DNA from 3 places in the Blautia producta genome. Region 3 is predicted to be linked to each of the others. Evidence: a T-box and tRNA genes for the amino acid it is inferred to sense, from the RefSeq annotation. Region 3 holds a T-box; the other regions hold tRNA genes.
The links. The T-box of region 3 lies ahead of leuS (leucine--tRNA ligase). A T-box ahead of a tRNA ligase gene usually reads a tRNA of that ligase, here a tRNA-Leu.

Region 1 (6,650 bases), 800 kb from region 3:
CCCGCTGTTCTCTACAGTTCCCTGTTCTTCCTTTTTGCCGCTGCCGTCATCCGGCGCCTCCCCGCATCCGGCCAATACAGACACAGCCATGGTTCCCACCAGCGCCAGGCTTAAAATCTTTTTTAAATTTTTCATCTCCACGTTCCTCCTTTGCCTTTCTCTCTTGATAGAACTATCATAACAAAAAACCCATTTCCATCCTATCCAATATCCGGCTCATTTGTATAATATCCGCTCATTTCCACAACTCTCCAGAACATATCTGAAAATCACTGTATGAGAGCGATACACTTTTGGGGAAAAAGAGAAGCGCCTGCGCATAGTATCTGCGCAGACGCTCTTCTCTGTCTTCATTTCAAATGATATTTTCTATTTCCCGGTCTATTTCCAATGGTCCTCAATCTCTTCCCTGATGACCTGTATGTAGCGCCGTGCTTTCTCCACATTCCTGTCAATGGTATAGACATCCCTCTGAGTGATCTCCATCTTACATCCTCTGGCCGCATGCAGGCTTTTTCTTATATAGGACCGGAATGCCTCCTCATCAAGCTCTTTACCGCTGATACCCAGGAAGGTGGCTGCCGGTTTTCTGTGGTAGATCACCTTGCTGCCGCGCAGCCGTTCTCCCATAAATTCTTCGTCGCACCAGGGAGAGATGGAGACCTTCCTCAGATTTTTAAACTTGCTGATGCAGCGGTCCCACACCTTGTCAACCGGCTCGCAGCACCCATAAGAAAGCAGGCCAAACTGGGAACCAATCTTCTCATAACAGGGGAAAATGATCTCTTCAAACATCGTCGGGGAGATACTCAGTGTCTCCTGGGAATCCATATATCCCCATACATCCCTGCGGGTCAGCTTTCTCTCCTTTAAGGTCTCCTGACCTGGCAGCTCTGTGTTAAAAGCAAAAGTTCCCTGGCCCACACTTTCGTATTCCGTAGTTGGAAGGATCAAGCCCTTTTCCTCCAGCAGATCATAATAGGCCAGTGTATCATCCGCAGCCTGGTCCATAATCCTTTTAAAAAGCTCCGGATACTGGGCAATGTTCAGCATCATATTCTCCATTCCCATCAAGTGGATCAGCATCTGGGTGGGTACGCTGTAGAGACAGTCCATTTTTCTTCTGACCGGCAGAATATCACCGACAGCATCTGTCACAGCCTCCAGCTTCTTCCTGCTGCTGTCCAGATCCACAGAAAACACACTTGCCCCTATTTTCTCAAAATCATCCTCCAGATCCTCGATCACCGGCAGAAAACGTACACTGATGCCTGCACTATCCTCCTCCTCTTTTCCTGTGGCAAACTCTTTCTTCATGTCCAATCCGTACAACTTGAACTCAGTATCATAATTCATCTCAAAGCAGTCCGGCGTCACTCTGTCATCATCAAAAAGTTCCTGACCCACAAAATCCTGATACAGATCAAACTCCACTTTTCTCGCAAAATCCCCGGTGCATTTCAGTCTGGGGGTGATGACCTCATTGTTGAATCCCCATGACTCCAGCACCACCATGGGAATTTCCCCCTGAAGGGCATTGTGTCTGTACCACCTTTCTTTCAGGACTGCATTTCTCTCCTGCGCTGCAAGTTCCTTATGTTTTTTAGCCACCTCACGTAATATCTGCTTATCCGCGCTGCTTATACCGTATTCCATAAGTATTCTCCTTTACTCCCTGTTCTCTCTTTTACACTCTGTTATTGACTTTAGAACACTTGTCAATTTTCTATATCATAACCCATACTAAAAGGTTTTTCATTACAGTGAATTGACATTATATATAAAAAAATTGACTATATACTGCCGATTCCCATTGACTCCTGAAAAAAAAATCTATATCTTAGAAGGTGTAAAAAGAGTCAGGAGGCTAAACCTATGGAAACATCTGCTTCAACCCCTTTACCAGGATCACAGATCTATTTCTGTACCCCAACAGCGTTGATCCGCCGGGAATTCTTATATCCTATCTGTCTGGGACATTTTTTTTGTGACCGCACCTACCACGTAGAGCGTTCCAGCTATGACAGCTTTCTGCTGCTCTATGTCCGGTCCGGTTCCGGTTATCTGACTTATGCCGGAAAGCATTTTCATCTGAATGAAGATGAGTTCTGCTGTATCGACTGTTATCAGCCCCATACCTATGGGACAGATTCCTCCTGGGAGATCCAGTGGATCCATTTTGACGGCATTTCCGCAGGAAGCTATTACCAATGGATCATAAAGCAGAACGGATATGTCTTTCAGCTCCCCAAAAGCCAGACCATGCAGGCTCTGAGACCTCTGCAGCACATGCTGGACATTTTTGCCATGCATGTCCCCTATAATGAAATCTGGCTCTCCAAATATATCACGGACCTGCTCTCTTTTCTCCTTGAAATGCCGGACTATACTCTTTTCACCTCATCAGACAATGCGGTGAGTGAGCATGCCAGTACAGTGAGTGAACGTGCCATATCCTATATGCAGCAAAGGTTCTCCTCCAACCTGACCATGGAAGAGCTTGCGGATCATGTGTCCCTGAACCTGTCTTACTTCATCCGGTGCTTTAAAAAAGAAACAGGTATGACGCCGCACAGCTATCTGATCTCCATACGTCTCCAACAGGCAGTCTATTATCTAAAGACCACAGACCGCACTGTAAAAGACATCGGCTTTGCCTGTGGGTTTCAAAGTGAAAACAGCTTCTGCATTACCTTCAAGAAGCATAAAGGGTATACCCCTTCCGAATACCGCAGTCTTCCACATTAACAGCCTTTTATTTCAGGGCAGAAAAAAGCCCTGTATCTTCTCAGATACAGGGCGTCTCTAATGCGGGAGATGGGACTTGAACCCACACGATCTTGCGACCACTAGATCCTTAGTCTAGCCTGTCTGCCAGTTCCAGCACTCCCGCTTTTCTCTGTCGCTCTTTGTTATCACTTCCGAACGACAAGTGAAAGTATATCACCAAATTTTGTATTCGTCAATACCTTTTCCTAAAAAAATCTGAATTTTTTTCTAATTTTTTCCTCTCCCTCAAAAATACGTGCTTTTAAGACAGTTTCATCCTCCGCACATTCCTGAAAACATCTCCATTCATCCAGCAGTCCCTGGCCATGGGGAACCAGATAAGCTCCCGCGTCACTGCCCAAAGCCATGTGCACTCCAAGCTCTAATGCCCTCCTGATGTTCCTCTTCCCCTTCTCATAAATCTCATGCAGCAGTTCATCTGAAAATCTGCCGCAGCCAAACATATTCGGCACCACAGTGATGGTGGGTACCCAGACAATATCAGATTCCGCCATCATCTGAAGTGTCTCCTCTGTCACATAATTCCCATGCTCCACACTGTCTGCTCCCGCTCTCACCAAGTCCGCCACAGGACCGGCACCATTGGTATGGCACATGACAGCAAATCCCTCTTCATGTGCAATATGCACCATCTCTTTTACTTCCCCATACGGCAGCGGTTCCCCTGTGATCCTTCCATCTGTATCAAAATCCATGATACCTGTTGTCATGATCTTAATAAAGTCTCCCTTATGGGCTTTCACTTCTTTTACCAGATCTGCGTATTCCTTTAAATTTTCATACGCCATCCCCACGATCCCCCCATAACACCCCTTTCGGTGAATTGCGAAAATCGGCGTCCTGTAATCAATTCCATACTCCCCGGCAATCTCCTTGGCCCTCTTGGAGACTCCCAGAGCATCTCCCCCGTCTCTTACAAAGGTGATGCCCTTCTCCTGATACCTCTTAAAGTGACACCGGATCACGCGATCATCCACGCCGTTCAAATGCCGCTCTACAGCATGTCTGTAATTCACTCCATCCATAAAAATATGTGCATGGCATTCTCCAAACATCCTGTCCCTTTCAGCTATACTCCCCTTCTCCTTTAATACTTGACGCTCCCCGGCTTCCTTCTCATCCCCATTTATCATGACACAAATATCCTCCTTTTTCACCTGATTCACTCCACCCGGATCACCAGCTCCACGGTCTTTTTCTCCCCCGCTCTGATTCTGCGAAGGGTCCCGTTCTCCTCTTCCCATTTCTGTCCGTCCACATGGCAGTTGCAGGGTTCAAGCCCTATAACATAATCCCCTGAAGCCATGGACTTCCACTGTGTAAAATTCGGCAGCTCTTCCTCTGGAAATTCCACACAGATTCCCATTCCCAGTTTTGGATTTTTCACTTTAACACATGCCCTGCCGTTCTCGTCAAACCGTATTTTGTGGTAAAACACCTGTTCCGGGACCAGATCCTCCGGCGCTTCCACACAGTTCCAGGGAAGCCTTGTCTTTTCTCTCTCCCCTTTCAGCACAGTTTCCAGTGCCGGTACTTCGATCACACTTCCCTCATCCAGCAGAGGATATCCCACATTGCAGTGGTAGAGCAGCATAAAGGGTTCCTCCCCGAATCCCTCATTTACAAACTCATCATGTATTTTAACCTCACTGCTTCCAAGCTCTGCCGAAATAGTCCTTCTCAGCACAATATTCTCTCCAAACAAGGCCGCCTGACGCATTTCCCCGGAGATCACTATGTGGTACACATCCCCATCCCAAAAAGCATCCGCACACACATGCTGCGCCGGCGTTGACCGCAGATATCCATGCATGGGAAGAGGTGCGTCCGGTGTCAGATCCGGCCTGCCTACATTGCTGGTACCGCAGGTAAAAAACATACCTCCCATAATACTCTTCTGAGCCTCAAACCCGCTGCTGTCAAACCGCTGCCCGTTCATAAGACCCGGTTTACTGAGAAAATTCAGGTTTATCCCCTTATATGACATTTCCACAATATCCAGGCATTTGTCAGCAGCCACCGTAAAAGCCAGTTCCCCTGCCTTCACCTCATAAGCCCTAAGCCCCGCTGCTGCCCCTTCTTCAAAGGTCACCTTTCTCACATATGCCATCTGCTGCATACTGCCTGTTTTCCTCATCATTTCTCTATTCATACCACATTTCCTTTCCATTTTCATTCACAGCAAAAATCCCCGTTATCCGGGGACTTCTGCCTGTTTACTCTGCCGGCACTGCCAACTAAATTACTCTTCTTCTTTTGCCCATCCATAAGAACATTTCACGGCTCGCTCCCAGCCCTTCATTTTCTTATCCCGTTCTTCCATAGAGATAACCGGATGGAAGGTTCTCTCGATCTCCCAGTTTTTCACGATCTCATTCTTGTCCTTCCAATAACCCACAGCCAGCCCTGCCAAATACGCAGCGCCCATGGCAGTGGTCTCCACACACTGCGGCCTCTTTACCGGAACCTGCACCATATCAGCCTGTGTCTGCATAAGGAAATTATTGGCACTGGCACCGCCGTCCACCTTCAGGGAAGCAAGAGGTATCCCGGAATCTGCCTCCATAGCCCTCACCACATCATGCACCTGATAGGCCAGAGATTCCAGGGTAGCACGGATGATATGATATTTGTTCACCCCTCTTGTAAGTCCCACAATGATCCCTCTTGCATACTGATCCCAATAGGGTGCCCCCAGTCCTGTAAACGCAGGCACCACATAACAGCCGTGAGTGTCCTTCACCTTTTTTGCCATATATTCGGAATCCTCCGCGCTGTCGATTATGCGAAGTTCATCCCGAAGCCACTGGATCGCTGCTCCCGCCACGAACACGGAACCCTCCAGCGCATAGTTCACCTTGCCGTCCAGTCCCCAGGCTATGGTGGTCACAAGCCCGTTTTTTGAAAATACAGGCTTCTCCCCTGTATTCATAAGCAGAAAACAGCCTGTGCCATATGTATTTTTTGCCTCTCCCTCTGAAAAACAGGTCTGTCCGAACAGAGCGGACTGCTGATCCCCGGCAGCCCCTGCAATGGGAATCTCTCCGCCGAAAAAGCTTGCGTCTGCCATGCCGTAGACGCAGCTTGAAGGCTTCACCTCAGGCAGCATGCATCTGGGGATCCCCAGCTCTTTTAATATCTCCTCATCCCACTCCAGCTTGTTTATATTATAGAGAAGTGTTCTGGATGCGTTGGAATAATCCGTCACATGGACCGCACCTTTGGTCATCTTCCATATAAGCCAGGTCTCCACGGTTCCGAAAAGCAGTTCTCCTCTCTCGGCGCGCTCTCTGGCCCCTTCCACATGATCCAGGATCCACTTCACCTTGGTACCTGAAAAATAGGCGTCGATGATCAGCCCTGTCTTGGCTCTGAACACCTCAGTAAGCCCCTTCTCTTTCAGGGAGTCACAATACTCTGAGGTCCGCCTGCACTGCCACACAATGGCATGATATACCGGCTCCCCTGTATTTTTATCCCAGACGATGGCTGTCTCCCTCTGGTTCGTGATGCCGATCCCCGCAATATCCTTTGCCTCCACGCCTACCTTCTGCATAGCCTCCACAGCCACGCCAAGCTGTGTGGACCAGATTTCACTGGCATCGTGCTCCACCCATCCCGGCTTGGGAAAATACTGTGTAAATTCCTTCTGGGCCACACTCACCATCTCGCCCTTCTCGTTAAAAAGAATACATCGGTTGCTTGTTGTTCCTGCGTCCAAGGCCATTATGTATTTTGCCATATGTAAAAATCCTCCGTTTTTTCTCACCGGCACTTCCCCGGGCGCCGGCAGTAACATAGTAAAGGTTTCACAAACAAAAGCTGTCCAGCCGGAAAGAATTCCTCTCTCCGGCCTGACA
Region 2 (6,650 bases), 1.5 Mb from region 3:
TGATTATAATATTAATGGAATACGGTTAAATAAATATGGATTGTTAAACTATTTTATAATTATTATCATTAGTTGTATGGTGACTTATATTTTTGTAAAAGTACAAAGTATTATTAGGAGAGTAGTGAAAGGTTTTCATATTTGAAAAATTATACGGATCAACTAAAATGTGTTTTTGCATAGCATTAATTGTTTATGCTTGTGAGCGTCCATTTATGCTAAACAAATATACAGAATTGCTTATAGAAGAAGTAAAAGAAGAATAAAGGAGAGTACAGATTCAAAGCAATAATGTAAAAGAAAGACTAATCAATCGGACGATACAATCAGGCCGCAGATAAAATTCTGCAGCCTGATTGTTTTTGTTATATTTTGTGAAATACAGACATAACAATTATCTAAAGATTCCTTAATAATTATATTGCAATCACTTGTCGAATTATGTTATCTTGTATAAGGAAGGATTTATATTAAAAACAGTAAAAAAATATATGCAAATATTTTGGAGCGTAGTATGGATACAAAAGAAGAGATAAAACAAGACCCATCTAAAAATGGAAATGCAAAGTTTACAGTACACAAGAAAGTCATAAAATTTGCAGGGATTATCATAGGATATCTGATTGCTTTTCTTTCTTTATTGATAGCCACCAGTATTTCCTGGATGTTTAGAACCTGGACAGGACTCACTATGAATGAATTAATGTTCCACATTCAATCGCCTCTGCAGGGCACAGATAGTGGGATAATTATCAGCTATATATTATCCTGTGTTCTTGTATCCATAGGGATAATTCTGTTGGTGGGAATTGTCTATAAAATTGTTAAAAAGAAAAGGGGACTTATACTATTATTCTCTGCGGTCATATCTGTGGTCGTGGCAGGTACTTCTATAAACTATATGTGGAGCAGGCTTGATATTAAAGCCTATGCAAGTAACAGAAGCACGTATTCCACGTTTATCGATGATAATTATATAGATCCTAAATCTGTTGATATTAAATTTCCGGAGCAAAAGAGAAATCTGATTTATATTTATCTGGAGTCCATGGAAAATACTTATGCTGATGAAAAGCAAGGCGGAGCTTTTATGAAAAACGTCATACCAGAACTCACGGAATTGTCAATTGCCAATGAAAATTTCTCCGGCGGTCAAAAGATATTAAATGGGGGGATATCATTAAACGGTACTGGATGGACTGTCGCGGCCATGTTTGCACAGAGTACCGGTTTACCATTAATGATTCCAATAGAAGGCAATTCAATGAACAAGCAGGAAAATTTTATGCCGGGTTTGACTGCTATAGGTGATATTCTTCAGGAAAATGGATATTCTCAAAATCTGCTTCTGGGTTCTGATGCGAATTTTGGCGGTAGGAAATCATTTTATACCCAGCATGGGAATTACAATATTTATGACTATTATTATAGTAAAGATAATGGGCAAATACCTGAGGATTACCATGTATTTTGGGGGTATGAGGATAAGAAACTTTTTGAATTTGCGAAAGAGCACTTGCTGGAAATCAGTTCTTTAGAAGAGCCCTTTAATATGACAATTTTAACAGTTGATACTCATTTTGAAGATGGGTATCTATGCGAGGATTGTCAGGATACCTATGGGAGCGACCAATATGCTAATGTTATGGCTTGCTCAAGTAAACAGGTAAGCGAATTTGTGAAGTGGGTACAAGAACAGGATTTTTACGAAAATACAACTATTGTGATATCCGGAGATCATCCTACTATGGATAGTGATTTTTGTGAGGATGTGGATGAGAACTACATTAGAAAAGTATTCACCACATACATAAACTCAGCGGTTGAGGCCAAGGGAGATACTTATAGGCAATACTCTACCTTTGATAATTTTCCAACCACACTGGCAAGTCTGGGCGCAGTCATTGAAGGTAACCGGCTGGGTCTTGGAACAAATTTATTCTCTTCAGAAGCGACCTTACTAGAAAAATATGATAAAGACACCATAGATATTGAACTGGATAAAAAGTCAAAATTAATGGAAAAGCTTACGGAAGATATCATAGTACCGGAAGAGAAGATAATAGCTGAAGCTGATGCAGAAGAAGAAATAGCTGAAGTTCCGGAAGTGATACCGACGGAAATTGAAGTGACCCCATACGATTTCAGGACCGGAAAATATGAGGTTATCGTAAGAAATCTGCCAACAGATACAAATGTTCAGGCTCTGCGCTGTGCCGTATGGGCGGAGGAAGATCAGAGTGATCTGAAGTGGTATGAAGCAGAATTACAGACAGACGGCTCTTATGTTACTAAGGTCTGGGCAGCAGATTTCGGTTACAAAGTATCAGAATATAATATCCATATCTATACGTTAGATATGGAAGGGGAGCCACATTTATTTGCAGAATCAACAGGTGAAATAACAAGATAGTAATTTGAGATATTAAAGGGGCTGAAATCCGGTTTTGACCGGCAGCCCCTTTAGTGTTATACATTATGATAGGAAAAGCCCTGTGGCTGTACATATTAATCGGCGGTATCGAAGTAGATAATATAGTTGCCGGAATCAGCGATTGCTTTAAAGTCACCATCAGAGAGAGTATTATTGACTGCGTCATCTTTGCTGACCACAATATATTGGCATCCGTTTTTCTTTGATAGCTGTGTCAATTCTTCCGCTGATTTATCTGGCTGATTCATTACATCAAATAATTTTCTGGCATCACTAGACGGCTTGGTTTCTGTTTCGACTCTTCTGCCATAGGGAAGATAAATATTAGCATCATATTGCCTGACATATGGCAAAAATTCGGTGGGAAAAACAGCCGTTACCTTATCATTTTCCGCATGCTCTTCTAACATATCACATATTGTGAAAATATCTTCAGGCAGTTTATAGGAGTTTACACTTTTGGTAAATACATCCTTGCGGTACATAAAATTACCGCTGAAAATCAGCAACAGAAGGATTGCAAAAATAAATAAACTTTTATACACTCTGCTGTTTATTTCAGTAGCAATAAATGTAACTGCAAGAGCCACGATCATTGCCATAGGTAAAAGCCAGAACATTCTCCAGTATACGGATTTTCCTATACAATAATCCATAATGATTTTAGCTGTAACAGGGCATATATAAATAATACTGAATCCGATCATATAATGGTTTACAAACATTATCTCAGAGTGGGCTTTATTTTTGGAAAATAAATAGCCTGCGCATACTAAAAAAATAAGAAAATACCAACAATCACCGGTATAGAGCCAGAGCATTTTTTGTGTTATTTCCATAATCTCATTCATGGACAAAATCTCCCGTATTTCATTAACAAATATATTATCATTAAGCAAATCCCTGGTAAACAGCTGATAATACATTTGATCAATGGTTCTAAAGATTTATTATAGATACAATATAAAATAGCAGATAAACCCAGAAGGGTAGGAATCAGCATTATACCCATTGAGGAGACAAGGCTTGCTGCTAATACTAAAAATAATGAAGGGCTTAACGGCCATTTATAGGGTGCTTTTGTTTGACATTCTTTCATTAAAAAATATAATGCTGCAGGTATGAGAACGCCTGCAAGTACGGCTTTTCCCTGCCATGAGCGGATCAAAATAAAAGTGGAAGAAGAGTAAACTGTAAAATATCCAAATATTTGAAATACACTCAATATTAATAAAAAGATGCCGATCGTGCCCTTTTTTTTCTTGAAAATAAGAGATCCCATTAAATAATAGACTAAATATGCAAAACCCGTCATAAGCGGCGCTAGAATGGTATGTGCTATTATTGTGGGATGGATAAAAAACAGTTTACCCAAAAAGGCTGTAAAAATAGGAAAGGGGGATAATATATATCGTGATGGCATGGTGGTTAACGGGATACCGGTATCTGCAGCATATTGATACATGGTATCGGTTTTTAAAGTTGTAGCAGCGGTTGCAACGTACATGGCATCATCTGCATCAAGATGCATATAAAATGCGAGCATAGACATCTGAAATATAATCATAATTATTGCAGCAATTAATGGAAGGTCCAATATGGAAATAAATTTGCGTACTTCCTTTCCAATAAATTTATAACTGTATCTGGCATATCTTATTATGGAAAAAATAATAACAACAGTCAGTAAGGCACAATAAAAATAAAAGAAGTATGAAAATTTGATTCGTAAAAAAATAAACGGAAGGACAATTACTTCAAAACTTGCAAATAATCTTAGCAGCCCGTTTAAAAGAATCTCTGCTAAAGAAAAAACTTCACTTTTTTTTCTTCCCAAAATCCCTAAAAAATATATAGCCAGAGTAAAAAAAAGAATTAGAAATAAGGTCTTAATGTAGTTCATAAATGCCTCCTGAAAATTTATTTGGGGACAGCTTATCTAGTTCTTTAATAGTATATAATTTTAAAGTTTAAGTCAAGGTATTCCTCTGATTTGACTGGAAATTTCATGCATATAAAAAAATCTCTTTAACGGAGATTCGTTCCGATAAAGAGATTAAATTACAAAAAAAGGATGCAGGAGATGGGACTTGAACCCACACGATATTGCTACCACAGGCACCTGAAGCCTGCGCGTCTGCCAATTCCGCCACTCCTGCATCTACTATTAAGTTGATGTTCTCTCGAACACAAGTGATATATTACACGATTTAGAGAAGAAAGTCAATACTTTTTTTAGAAAAACCAAGAAATTTATCATCCATATAGAATCTGTCTAAATTTCCGGTAATTTCTGACCATCCGTATAAAACGCAATTCAACGGTTACCGGATTTACCCGGCAGAAAACACTGTAAAAAGACAAAAAAAGGATGCAGGAGATGGGACTTGAACCCACACGATATTGCTACCACAGGCACCTGAAGCCTGCGCGTCTGCCAATTCCGCCACTCCTGCATCTTCTATTAAGTTTGTGCTCTCTCAAGCACAAGACATATATTACATGATTTTACAGGAAATGTCAACAGTAATTTTCAAAGTTTTTAAAAAAATTAACGCAATTTATTTTTTCGACATATTATTACTATTGATCCATTCCTTACGGCTTTTCTGTGTGTCCGGAAAAGGACAAAATCTCCTCCGGAATAAAAACAGTAAATATTCCTATCACAATAAGGAAATGACTAATACATAAACAGCATTTCAGATCGGGGATCACCAGCACTGTGAAAAAACCGCGAAAAAACAAGAAAAAAAGGTTGAAAAACAATAAATGTTGTGATACACTTTTTACAATTTGGGGAAAATTTGGGGAACCATTAACAGTACGCTATAGAAAGGAAGACAGGTGAAAGCATGAAAGCATTTTTAATACTGGAAGACGGCACCGTCTTTACCGGGACCAGCATAGGGTCGAAGAAAGAAATTATCAGCGAAATCGTCTTTAATACCTCGATGACAGGTTATCTTGAAGTTCTTACAGATCCTTCTTACGCCGGACAGGCAGTCTGCATGACATATCCTTTGATTGGTAATTATGGCATTTGCCATGAAGACCAGGAATCCTTAAGACCGTGGCCGGATGGCTACATTGTCAGGGAATTATCCCGTATCCCAAGCAACTTCCGATGTGAAGATACCATACAGAATTTTTTGAAGAGATATGACATTCCTGGGATCGCAGGGATTGATACCAGAGCCCTTACTAAGATTTTGAGGGAAAAAGGTACCATGAACGGCATGATCACCACCAATGCGGATTATAAACTGGAAGAGGTTCTTCCGAAATTAAAGGCATATACCACCGGCAGAGTAGTGGAGCGCGTGACATGTGAGGAGAAAAAGGTGCTGAAAGGCAGCGGTCCTAAAGTGGCGCTTATGGACTTCGGCGCAAAAGACAATATTGCCCGTTCTCTGAATGAGCGCGGATGTCAGGTTACCGTATATCCGGCATTTACCAAAGCGGAGGAGATCCTCAGAGATGATCCTGACGGCATTATGCTGTCCAACGGACCCGGGGATCCGAAAGAGTGTACTTCTATTATAGAAGAAATCAAAAAGCTTTATGATTCACAGGTTCCCATATTTGCCATCTGTCTTGGTCATCAGCTTATGGCATTGGCAACAGGCGCGGATACCAGAAAGATGAAATACGGCCACAGAGGCGGAAATCACCCCGTAAAGGACCTGGAGACAGGCAGGGTATATATTTCATCACAGAACCATGGATATATGGTAGATACGGACACCTTGAACCCTCAGGTGGCAGTGCCGGCATTTGAGAATGTCAATGATAAGACGAACGAGGGATTGAAATATACAGGTAAGAATATATTTACCGTACAGTTCCATCCGGAGGCATGTCCTGGACCCCAGGATTCCGGATATCTGTTTGACAGGTTTATGAAAATGATGGAGGTGAGCGAATAATGCCGAAGATTCAGGATATTAAAAAAGTGCTTGTGATCGGCTCCGGTCCGATCATCATCGGACAGGCAGCAGAGTTTGACTATGCGGGAACACAGGCGTGCCGCTCTTTAAAGGAAGAAGGAATCGAGGTTGTACTTCTGAACTCCAATCCAGCCACCATTATGACAGATAAGGATATTGCGGATAAGGTTTATATTGAACCTCTGACTGTGGAAGTGGTGGAGCAGCTTATCATAAAAGAAAAGCCCGACAGCGTACTGCCCACTTTGGGTGGTCAGGCCGGACTG
Region 3 (6,650 bases):
AACCTGCGATAAAGGAAATGTAGCTTCACAAAGAACGATTATTAAAAATGGTGGGATGTTGGAGAACGAAATTTCTGATACAGTAGGTTTAAGTAAAAGTGGAATAATACAAAGATATTGGATTTCATTATAACATCTTTCAACAATTCCTCGTCTGGGAGATAGCAAAGCCAGCCGAGCCAGTCAACGGTCAAGATGAACGGCGCTTACAGCGCCGCCGTTGACAGCCTCGCACGTCTTTGCTTATGAGTAATCAAGGCGGGAAAGCCCTAAAATGGCTTTCCCCCCCACTCTAATTTTGAGAGAACGGACAGCCTCAAAATAACTTTGACGGCGGACAAGCACAGTATGGGATTGTCCGTCTTGTCTACCCATTCAGCGGGACGGGCGGCGGCGGTCAAGGTCGGGCGTAAGCCCGTTCATTTCAGCCTTGACGGTTGCCGTCCGTTCTGCTATTTTTGCCGAGTGTCTATACACAACATCGGGCTAACTTGACCCGATGTCCAAGCGGGGGCGAGGGCCGGGGGCTTCATATACGCCCTGTTTGCTGGCGAAAACAGTCCTGCGCTTGTGGCATCCCGCCCCGCAAGCACAGCCTGTTTTCCTGCCGCTTCAAATGCCGTTGCCCTCCACGGCGGCAACGGCATTTTCACGGCAACGCCGACAGAGCGTATAACACACTACACTTTGCTTCGCAAAGTCGTGTGCCAAGGGGCAAGCCCCTTTGGATTCCCCAGACAACAAAACAGGCGGTATGCTGCCCTCTCCGGGAGCATACCGCCGTTTGTTGTCAGCAGCCCGTTTCACGGTCTGCGTGTAGTCTCTTGTAAACTGACCTAAAACACAATATAAATACCAAAAGAATCCTGCCAAATAGGCTTTTTATGATATAAAAAACGGGACGGCCCGGAATCACTTCCGGCCGTCCCAAATCATGAAACGCTTTATTTTTGCACTATATTGATTATCTTTCGAGGAACATAGATCTCTTTTACAATGGTTCCAGTCAGTTTATCTGCAATTGCCTCTTTTCCTGCGACGATAGCCTCCTCCTTGGATGCCTCCGCGCTGATGCTGATGACAGCTCTCGTCTTGCCGTTGATCTGAACCGGCACTTCGATCTCATCATCCTTCATGGCCTCCTCATCTGCTTTTGGCCATTCGGTATGGAATACGGAATCTCCATGTCCGTATGCCTCCCATATCTCCTCTGTCAGATGGGGCGCAAAAGGCGCCAGCAGCTTAACGAAGGTTTCTATGGTCTCTTTGTCAATGCCGCCTGTCTTCTTGGCAAGCTCGATGAGTTTATTGTTGTATTCCATGAATCCGGAGATAACCGTATTCAGGCTGAAGCTCTCCAGACGCTGGGTAATGTCGAAGACAAGCTTATGGCGAAGCTTCACCATCTCTTTTGTCTCAGATACCCCTGCCTCCAGACTGTCCATAGCCAGCTTCCAGAAACGGTTCAGGAAACGGTACACACCGTCAATACCTCTGTCATCCCACTCTGCATCCAGTTCCGGCGGGCCTACGAACAGTTCGTAGAGTCGCAGGGAGTCACAGCCGTAATCTCTTACCAGATCATCCGGAGAAACCACATTTCCTTTTGATTTGCTCATCTTAATACCGTTCTTTCCGGTGATCATACCCTGGTTGAACAGCTTCTGAAACGGCTCATCAAAGTCAATGGCCCCGATATCATATAAAAACTTGGTATAGAAACGGGAGTACAGAAGATGGAGAACCGCATGCTCTACTCCGCCGATATACATATCCACCGGCAGATATTTATCTGCTTTTTCTTTTGAAACAAGGGCTTCGTCATTTTTATTATCCACGTAACGGAGGAAATACCAGGAGGAGCCTGCCCACTGAGGCATGGTATTCGTCTCACGCTTTGCCGCTGCTTTGCAGACCGGACAGGTGGTATTGACCCACTCGTCAATGGCCGCAAGGGGTGATTCACCGGTACCTGTAGGCTCATAGGATTCCACCTCCGGCAGTGTCAGGGGAAGCTGGTCTTCCGGAACCGGAACATTGCCACAGTGCGGGCAGTGGATAATGGGGATCGGCTCTCCCCAGTAACGCTGACGGGAGAAGACCCAGTCACGCAGTTTATAATTGACGGTTTTCTTGCCGATACCCATTTTTTCGATCATGACCGGCGCTTCTTTTTTCAGGACAGAGGACTCCATGCCGTTCCATTCCCCGGAATTGATCATGGTTCCGCTTGCCTCTGTGTAGGCCTCTGTCATATTCTCAATCTCTTTTCCGTCTTTGGCGATAACCTGGATGATCGGAATATTGAATTTTACAGCGAACTCAAAGTCACGGTCATCATGGGCAGGCACGCACATAATGGCACCTGTGCCGTAGTCAGCCAGTACATAGTCGGACAGCCAGATGGGAACCTTCGCTCCGTTTAACGGATTGACAGCGTAAGTTCCTGTGAACACGCCTGTCTTTTCCTTGTCCTGGAGACGGTCTACATTGGACTTCATGGAAGCATCATAGATATACTTCTCCACAGCCTCCTTTGTCTCCGGTGTTGCCAGAGAAGCGGCCAGCTTATGCTCCGGTGCCAGTACCATAAAGGTTGCGCCGTGAAGGGTATCCGGTCTAGTGGTGTAGACCGTGATCTTCTCATCTCTTCCCTCAACTGGGAAATCCACCTCAGCTCCGTAGGACTTTCCGATCCAGTCAGACTGCATCTTTTTCACTTTCTCCGGCCAGTCCAGCTTGTCCAGATCACTTAACAGACGGTCTGCGTATTTTGTGATGCGGAGCATCCACTGGCGCAGGTTCTTCTTGGTCACAGTGGAACCGCAGCGCTCACAGCATCCGTTTACTACTTCCTCGTTGGCAAGACCAGTCTTACAGGAAGGACACCAGTTGATGGGGAACTCCTTCTCATACGCAAGACCCTCTTTGAACATTTTTACGAAAATCCACTGTGTCCATTTGTAGAAGCCCGGGTCTGTAGTGTTGACTTCTCTGTCCCAGTCATAAATGGCTGCAATATCATTGATCTGTTTTTTGATATTTGCCACATTCTGTGCTGTGGATTTTGCGGGATGAACCCCCATCTTGATAGCGTAGTTCTCAGCCGGAAGGCCGAAGGCATCCCATCCCATAGGGTGGATCAGATAATAACCCTGCATCATCTTATAGCGGCTCCACACATCAGAGATCACATAACCTCTCCAATGGCCTACGTGAAGACCGTTTCCTGACGGATACGGAAACATATCCAGACAGTAGTATTTTGGCTTTTGGCCGTCATCTGTGTTCACCGGTTTTTCTTCCCAGTTTTTTCTCCATTTCTGTTCGATCGCCTTATGATTATAAGGTACTGCCATAATTTCATTCCTCCTGGTTTTCATTTCTCAATACCCCGCCGGGCACCTTCTGAATATATGCATAAGCATAGAAAAAGCCCTTTAGTCACTATATTTAGAGACGAAAGGGCTTATTTTTCCGTGGTACCACTCTAATTCATCCGCAATGCCGGATGCACTCATTCAGGTTCTGTAACGGGAACTCCCGCCCGCACCTACCTGCATACGGCTATCAGTACGGGGACTCCGAGGCCAGTTCAAAAGCTTCTCTATACTGCCTCACACCAGCCGGCAGCTCTCTGGAATAGAGGATGCTCTTTACTACTCCTCTTCACAGTCTCTTCAATATTGGCTATTTGTTCATAGACTACCTGTTATTCTACCGATATCGCCAGATTTTGTCAAGACTCTAAGTTGTTTCTTCCCAAAAAAATCCTATTCCTGCAGGGAAATCACCGTGCAGACCGGCTCACCCTCGGTATATTCAATGGTAAGGGTATCTCCCACGTCATATTTTACGATCTCCGGATACTCTGTGACCGGTATGTCAAATACCAGATCCTTGTTCTCCAGCACCACATAGAAGTGGGAATTCCCGTCAATGACTGCCTGTGCCACACGCTTGATCTTACCGGATACGGTCTCCATCGTAAGCTCTCCGCCTTCGGAGGAAATGCCATTTGCTGACAGCAGCTTCACATAGGCCTTCTCACATTCTGCCACAGTATCTCCGATGGCCACATTCTGATACTTTTGTATATTGACCATGGCGTATTTTTTCACCAGGCCCGCGCCGTCCTTCAGCGCCATAAAATATGTTGGCTCTCCGGAAATGTTCAAAAGCAGAGGGAAGGCTGCCGTGTATTTTAAGTTCTGTACCTGCCCTTCTGCCGATTCCATAGCGGAATACTCCTCAGCACCGGCACAGGAATAATATCTTGTCTCCATGGTACGCTGGTTCATCAGGACAAATCCCACGTTGGAACGGTCGCCGCTGACAGAGGTGATGCCTGTGTATACCCATACGTCATCCTCCAGTGCCAGATAATTATAGCCGTCTGTTGTCTTAAGACAGCCCTTCTGTCCCAGAATACTGTTGAAGAATCCGTTTTTCAGCATTCCGTGATAATTGTAGAGCTGGATCAGAAGATCTGCCGGATAGGCACGGTCTACCCACTGGGGACAGTCCTCTATCTTGTATTCTTCTGTTTCGCCTGTGACAGCGTTGCAGAGAACCACCTTTCCGATGGTCTGGCCGCCAAAAAGACCGATGTTAAACTTCTTAACAGGACAGATCCAATAGGGAACTCCCTCGTCGTTGATCTCAAAGCTCAACTGGTCAAACATGTAGGTTGGATAATTGAACCGCAGATGCCTGTAGATATTTCTGTTGAAATATTCGGATTCGGAATATCTAATCCCTTTTTCCAGCTTCACAAGCTCTGTATTCTGTGTTGCCATGTCAATCCGGATATAGGCCGGAATTCCTTCCTTCTGGTTTGTCAGCCACTTAATGGGACTGGCATAGACAAGAGGCGTCACTCTGTAAGGCTGTCCCTGATAGTTGATCTGTGAATAGATGTTGCTGACCTCAAACTGGGAAACCATATCCACCATGCTTCCCATCTTTCTGTTTCCCAGAAGCTCCGCGGAATCTTTATCAAGAAGAGGAATCTGATTGTAGCTGATCTCCTCAATATCTTCTGTAAAATCCCTTTCTTCAGGTGTTGCAAGCTGCTGATACTTGTTGGCGTTAATGATAGGGGAAGAAAGAAGGCTTCCGATGGCATACACAACAACGATGGCTGCGATCACCAGAATTCCGCCTTTCATGACTTTATTCTCTTTCACATCCCCCAAACTGTGGAAGCGTTTTCTGATTCCGTACACTGCCAAGATCACCACTACAATAGCTGCCAGGAAGAACCAGAAACCACTCTCGTGGATATTAATGGCCGGCAGCGTAAAATAGTAATAGAGGAATGCCAGGATCACCACAGCAAAACCTGCTGCAATTTTTTTCTTCATACTTTTACCAAATCCTTTCTGTCTGTTTAGGGTACAGTTTACCATGAGAAAAGACGGGTTACAAGTTTTTTCATAAAAAAGCCCCGGAAAACCGAATTGATCGGTCTCCGGGGTAAAAATATCTGATTATTCATTCTCTTCCGCACTTGCGCGGGCTGCAATCTCTTTTTCCTGGATATCGGAAGGAGCCTGCTCGTAGCGTGAGAACTCAAAGGAGAAGTTTCCGCTTCCGCCTGTCATGGAGCGCAGATCTGTAGAATATCCGTAGATAGAAAGCATAGGTACATCTGCTTCCACTACCGTGCATCCTTTATGGTCAGGATCCGGATTCATGCCCAACACACGGCCGCGGCGTTTGTTCAGGTCGCCCATAACATCGCCGGTATATTTGTCAGGAACCATTACTTTCATGGAGACGATCGGCTCCAGCAGAACCGGAGAAGCTTCCATGAAGCCCTTCTTAAATGCCTGGACAGCCGCTGTCTTAAATGCCATCTCGGAGGAGTCTACCGGATGGTAGGAGCCATCGTAGAGCACTGCCTTCACACCTACTACCGGATAGGCAGCCAGAGGTCCTTTCACCACAGAATCCTGAACACCCTTTTCCACTGCCGGGAAGTAGTTCTTAGGAACCGCGCCGCCCACTACGATCTGCTCGAATACGTAGGGCTTCTCCAGATCACCTGACGGCTCAAAGGTCATCTTAACATGACCGTACTGTCCATGTCCACCGGACTGTTTCTTATATTTGGCCTCCACGTCCGCTTTTTTGCGGATGGTCTCACGGAACGGAACCTTTGGTTTTGAAAGTTCAATATCTACTTTGTAGCGCTCTTTTAACTTGCTCACCACAATGTCAAGATGCTGTTCACCGATACCATAGATCAGTGTCTGACGGTTGGCGGAATCATTCTCCACACGCAGTGTCAGATCTTCCTGCATCATCTTGGACAGTGCCTGGGAAACTTTGTCGTCATCGCCCTTGTTCACGGTCTTATATCGTTTGTATGTATACGGAACGGAAATCTCGGTCTTGCCGAATACAAGTGGTGTGCTCTTAGTGGACAGAGTATCGCCTGTGGCTACGGTGTTCAGTTTGGCAATGGCACCGATATCGCCGGCATGAAGCTCCGGCACTTCGATGGGTTTGGAGCCTTCCAGCACATACAGTTTATTTAATTTTTCCTCGGAATCTTTTGTTGCGTTATATAAAGTGTCATCACCTTTGATAACGCCGGAACAAACCTTGACCAGAGAATATTTGCCCAAAAACGGGTCAACGAT

Region 1: it encodes a tRNA-Leu, which carries the amino acid that the T-box ahead of leuS (leucine--tRNA ligase) is inferred to sense. The anticodon was not compared.
Region 2: it encodes a tRNA-Leu, which carries the amino acid that the T-box ahead of leuS (leucine--tRNA ligase) is inferred to sense. The anticodon was not compared.

The regions. Positions count from the first base shown of each region.
Region 1 is NZ_CP136422.1:3,828,905-3,835,554, forward strand. It holds gene BLCOC_RS17225 (ABC transporter substrate-binding protein) at 1-135, opposite strand, end outside; gene BLCOC_RS17230 (uroporphyrinogen decarboxylase/cobalamine-independent methonine synthase family protein) at 382-1,656, opposite strand; gene BLCOC_RS17235 (AraC family transcriptional regulator) at 1,876-2,748, shown strand; tRNA gene BLCOC_RS17240 (tRNA-Leu) at 2,810-2,893, opposite strand; gene BLCOC_RS17245 (amidohydrolase family protein) at 2,976-3,845, opposite strand; gene BLCOC_RS17250 (aldose 1-epimerase family protein) at 3,953-4,942, opposite strand; gene glpK (glycerol kinase GlpK) at 5,033-6,532, opposite strand.
Region 2 is NZ_CP136422.1:4,485,153-4,491,802, reverse strand. It holds gene BLCOC_RS20210 (acyltransferase family protein) at 1-145, shown strand, start outside; gene BLCOC_RS20205 (GBS Bsp-like repeat-containing protein) at 515-2,413, shown strand; gene BLCOC_RS20200 (hypothetical protein) at 2,509-3,285, opposite strand; gene BLCOC_RS20195 (DUF6077 domain-containing protein) at 3,282-4,337, opposite strand; tRNA gene BLCOC_RS20190 (tRNA-Leu) at 4,510-4,593, opposite strand; tRNA gene BLCOC_RS20185 (tRNA-Leu) at 4,807-4,890, opposite strand; gene BLCOC_RS20180 (carbamoyl phosphate synthase small subunit) at 5,290-6,363, shown strand; gene carB (carbamoyl-phosphate synthase large subunit) at 6,363-6,650, shown strand, end outside.
Region 3 is NZ_CP136422.1:3,026,291-3,032,940, reverse strand. It holds gene BLCOC_RS13425 (GNAT family N-acetyltransferase) at 1-133, shown strand, start outside; gene leuS (leucine--tRNA ligase) at 945-3,359, opposite strand; T-box leader at 3,453-3,682, opposite strand; gene BLCOC_RS13415 (CvpA family protein) at 3,774-5,366, opposite strand; gene BLCOC_RS13410 (elongation factor G) at 5,493-6,650, opposite strand, start outside.